Regions from separate parts of the Pseudoalteromonas sp. NCIMB 1079 genome, predicted to be linked through region 2. Evidence: predicted binding sites of a transcription regulator. Region 2 holds the regulator's gene; the other holds the start of a gene.
What was found. The regulator NrdR, encoded in region 2, represses ribonucleotide reductase genes. The targets are predictions, from matches to a motif close to AAACACNANATNTNGTGTTT.
Positions count from the first base shown of each region.

Region 1: the regulator NrdR is predicted to act here: its motif matches at 1,417-1,436, upstream of nrdA (class 1a ribonucleoside-diphosphate reductase subunit alpha).

Region 1 is NZ_JBEWZA010000001.1:2,020,168-2,022,634, reverse strand. It holds gene ubiG (bifunctional 2-polyprenyl-6-hydroxyphenol methylase/3-demethylubiquinol 3-O-methyltransferase UbiG) at 1-467, shown strand, start outside; gene ABX891_RS09350 (HAD family hydrolase) at 467-1,147, shown strand; gene nrdA (class 1a ribonucleoside-diphosphate reductase subunit alpha) at 1,556-2,467, shown strand, end outside.
Region 2 is NZ_JBEWZA010000001.1:1,177,655-1,180,121, forward strand. It holds gene glyA (serine hydroxymethyltransferase) at 1-225, shown strand, start outside; gene nrdR (transcriptional regulator NrdR) at 501-950, shown strand; gene ribD (bifunctional diaminohydroxyphosphoribosylaminopyrimidine deaminase/5-amino-6-(5-phosphoribosylamino)uracil reductase RibD) at 1,117-2,250, shown strand; gene ABX891_RS05480 (riboflavin synthase) at 2,267-2,467, shown strand, end outside.

The DNA of each region.
Region 1 (2,467 bases), 840 kb from region 2:
GGCAAGAGCCTTTAACTGTTGCTAAGTTGCACAGTTTAGAAACTGGCGTAAATGTAGATTATATAAAAGTGCCTGCAGAAGAGTTTGCATCGCAACACCCAGAGCGCTTTGATGTAATAACCTGTATGGAAATGCTTGAACACGTTCCCGACCCAGCATCTATCATTCATGCTGTAGCTGCACTAGCCAAACCAGGCGCGCATGTGTTTTTTTCAACTCTAAACAAAACACCTAAGGCATATTTATACGCCATTGTTGGCGCTGAAAAACTTTTAAAAATGGTGCCTGAAGGTACACACGACCATAAAAAGTTTATAAAACCTGCGCAGCTCATTGCATGGGCAGAGCAAGCGGGTTTAAAAGTTCGTGCAAGTACAGGCCTTTCTTATAATCCACTATCAAAGCAATATACGCTCAATAGTGACGTTAGCGTAAATTACATACTGTACTTTGAGAAGTTAGCTTAATGGCTAACTCTCAAGCCCCCCTCCCCCTTATTGAGTACGATGCATTTTTATTTGATTTAGACGGCACTCTACTCGACACCGCTGATGATTTAGGTGCCGCTTTAAACGCAGTGCTTATTAGCAATAAAATAGAGCCAGTTAGTAGTGATGTATACCGCCCTGCGGCATCTAACGGCGCAGGCGCATTATTAGAGGCTGGTTTTAAAGAGTTATGGGACACACAACCTCAAAGCGAACTTATCAAGCAATTAGTCGACGAATACGCTGCAAACATAGCAAATCACACACGTTGCTTCAGCGGAGTTGAATCGTTACTTATTGCCCTTGATCAGAAAAAGATCAAATGGGGGATCATGACTAACAAACCGGGGTTTTTAACCGATCCTTTAGTGGCAACTATGCCCGCATTAAAAAATGCCAGTGTAGTAATAAGTGGCGACACCTTAGCAGAGGCCAAACCGTCACCTCTCCCATTACTACATTGTGCAAAATTAATGGGAGTTAAGCCTAACCGCTGTTTGTACATTGGTGATGCACAGCGAGACATACAAGCAGGCAAAGCCGCAGGTATGCGCACAGCAACGGCACTTTGGGGCTACATACCAAGTATTGATGAAGCCAACAGCTGGAATGCTGATTTTAACTGGCAAAGCCCAATTGATGGTTTTAACCATATATAGTGCCATGTTAATTAATAAACACTATATATTGTGATTGTGTTAGTTTTTACACAAAGCTTGCTGATAAAAAAAGCAGTCAAAATTTATTTTTAAAATGCGTAAATTTAGCAGATCATTAGTTGATTTTTGCATATTTCAACTTAAATGATTGTTCGAAGGTGAGTGTCTACTAACACAAATACGTTATCCCGAAGTTATCCACAAATAGGGGCAATTATGTCCCTTGCAAAACAACTCAGACCACACTATCTTGTGATCTCTAAATTGAACAACACCAGATATTGTGGCCAAATGTTATTCAATTAAATTCGCAAATATGGCGAAACTTATAATAAATGAGTATATACCTTGCCTCGGCGAGGTATAAAGCATTGGTCAAAATACATAATTCCCAAGGAATACAGGCAAATGAACCAACAGTTATCTGTAAGCAAACGTGACGGGCGTAAAGAGCCTCTTGATCTGGATAAGATCCATCGCGTTATTGAGTGGGCCGCCGAAGGTTTAAACAACGTTTCGGTTTCGCAAGTTGAATTAAAGTCGCACATTCAGTTTTACGACGGTATTCGTACTAAAGACATTCACGAAACCATCATCAAAGCAGCAGCGGATCAGATTTCAAAAGAATCGCCTGATTACCAATACTTAGCTGCACGTTTAGCTGTATTCCATTTACGTAAAAAAGCGTACGGTCAATTTGAGCCACCACGTTTATTTGACCACGTAACAAAAATGGTTGGCGATAAACGCTATGATGCTCATTTACTAGTAGATTACACAGAGCAAGAGTTAGATGAGCTTGATGCATACCTTGATCATTCTCGCGATCTTAACTTTAGCTACGCTGCTGTAAAGCAACTTGAAGGTAAGTATCTCGTTCAAAACCGTGTATCGGGTGAAATATACGAAAGTGCACAGTTTTTATATATTTTAGTTGCGGCAAGCTTATTTTCAGATTACCCACGTGAAACACGTACTGATTACATTAAACGTTTTTACGATGCAGTATCTTTATTTAAAATATCTCTACCAACGCCAATTATGTCGGGTGTACGTACGCCTACTCGCCAATTTAGCTCGTGTGTATTAATTGAATGTGGCGACAGCCTTGATTCAATCAATGCAACGTCGTCAGCTATTGTTAAATACGTTTCACAACGTGCGGGAATTGGTATTAATGCAGGTAGAATACGTGCGCTAGGTAGCCATATTCGTAACGGCGAAGCGTATCACACAGGTTGTATCCCTTTTTATAAGCACTTTCAAACAGCGGTTAAAAGTTGTTCACAAGGTGGTGTACGTGGCGGCGCAGCAACATTA
Region 2 (2,467 bases):
GTTAACAAAAACTCAGTGCCAAACGATCCACGTTCTCCGTTTGTAACATCTGGTTTGCGTATTGGTTCTCCTGCAATCACTCGTCGTGGTTTCAAAGAAGAAGAATCAAAAGAGCTTGCTGGCTGGATTTGTGACGTACTAGATAACATCACTGATGAATCTGTACAGGCGCAAGTTAAAGAAAAAGTAAAAGCAATTTGTGCAAAATTACCTGTTTACGCTTAATTGCATAAGCAACAGTAATTAACAGCACAACAGTTAGGGAGCTGTTTATCTTTTGAGATTAAATTTGCGCTGTTTTTGAAGTGGCTCTAAAAGTAGTTTTTGCTTTGTGGCTGGGTTTTGACTCAGTTTATTCGATTATAAATCGCACAGTGCAATTAAATTGGCTCTAGATAAAACAAATTTAAATCCTGAAAGAGCAACAGACCTTAATTTTTGCTAAGATAAAAGACCGCTATTTAGCGGTCTTTTTTGTTTTAAAACGGAAGTACCGAGCTATGCATTGTCCATTTTGTACCGCAAAAGATACTAAAGTTATTGACTCACGCCTTGTTGGTGGAGGCCATCAAGTTCGCAGGCGCCGTGAGTGCAACGACTGCCATGAGCGCTTTACTACATTTGAAGGCGCTGAACTGGTTATGCCTCGTGTTATTAAACAAGACGGCAGCCGCGAACCATTTAACGAAGATAAATTATTAAATGGCTTAAATCGCGCACTCGAAAAACGTCCAGTGAGCACAGAGCAAGTAGATGAAGTGGTGAATATAATAAAATCGCAGTTGCGTGCTACAGGCGAACGAGAAATTTCAAGCCATTTGGTGGGTGAGTGCATTATGGAAGCCCTCAAAAAGCTCGATAAAGTAGCGTACGTAAGATTTGCCTCTGTTTATCGATCGTTTGAAGATATACGCGAATTTGGCGAAGAAATTGCCCGTTTAGGGGAGTAATACCAATTTTATTAAAAATATGATCATTCTATCGCATTAAATAGCGCACTCACTGCGTTAAAAATTATTCATATAGAACAACTATATGTCATAATTTTCGCCTTGTTATTGCGCTATTTTCTTAGCGCTATAATGGACCACTTATTTAACGCAATTGGTATAATAAATGCTTAACCAAATTACTTTTACTGAACATGATGAAATGTATATGGCACGCGCCATAGAACTTGCCAAAAAAGGTCGGTTTACTACCACACCTAACCCTAATGTTGGCTGTGTCTTAGTTAAAAATAATCAAATAATTGGCGAGGGTTTTCATCAATTAGCAGGTCAAGGCCATGCTGAAGTAAATGCACTGGCTGTCGCTGGAAAAAATGCACAAGGTGCAACGGCTTATGTAACGCTTGAACCGTGTAGTCATTATGGCCGTACGCCACCGTGCGCCGAAGGCTTAAAAGCTGCCGGTGTGGTAAAAGTAATTGCTGCTATGGTTGATACAAATCCACAAGTTGCTGGCAAAGGCCTTAAAATACTGAGCGACGCGGGTATTGACGTTGCTTACGGGTTACTCGAATCACAAGCTCGCGCACTTAACGTTGGCTTTTTTAAGCGTATGGAGCAAGGCTTACCTTATGTGACCTGTAAAATGGCAGCAAGCATAGATGGTAAAACAGCCCTTAAAAATGGGCAAAGTAAGTGGATCACAAGTCCTGCTGCTCGACAAGACGTGCAATTATACCGAGCGCAAAGCTGTGCTATTTTAACCGGTGCCGATACTGTGCTAGTAGACGATGCTAAACTTAATGTGCGATTAAGTGAGTTACCGTGCACACTACCTACAGATTTGCCGCTTCGCCAGCCTGTGCGTGTTATAATTGACTCTCAAAACCGTTTAACACCTGACCTTGCTTTATTTGAAATCCAAAGTGATGTAATAATATTTACGACTAAGGTTGATAAATCATTGCAATGGCCGCATTTTGTAAAGCATATTGAAGTTAGTGAAAGTAACGGTAAAGTTGATTTACAAGCCGTTTTAAAAAAACTTGGGCAACTGCAGTTTAATAATGTTTGGCTTGAAGCTGGTGCAACACTTGCTGGTAAAATGACAGAGCTCAATTTAGTTGACGAGTTTGTTTTTTATTTAGCGCCTAAACTAATGGGCCATGATGCAAAAAGTTTAGTTAACTTTCCTGAATTGACGAGTATGCAAAACACCGTTGATTTAACATTTAATGAATGTGCGCGCATTGGTGACGATTTACGTATCACCGCGTCAAAACTCATTAAAATCACTTAATAAAAAGAGTAGTGCTATGTTTACTGGGATAATAGAAGCCACAGGCAAAATTGCTTTATTACAAAAAAAACAAGGCGACTTAGCCATTCGTATCCAAAGTGCTGATCTTGATATGACAGACATAAAGTTAGGTGACAGCATTGCGACCAATGGTGTTTGTTTAACTGTAGTTGATAAACATATTGATGGTTTTAGTGCGGATTTATCTAATGAGACG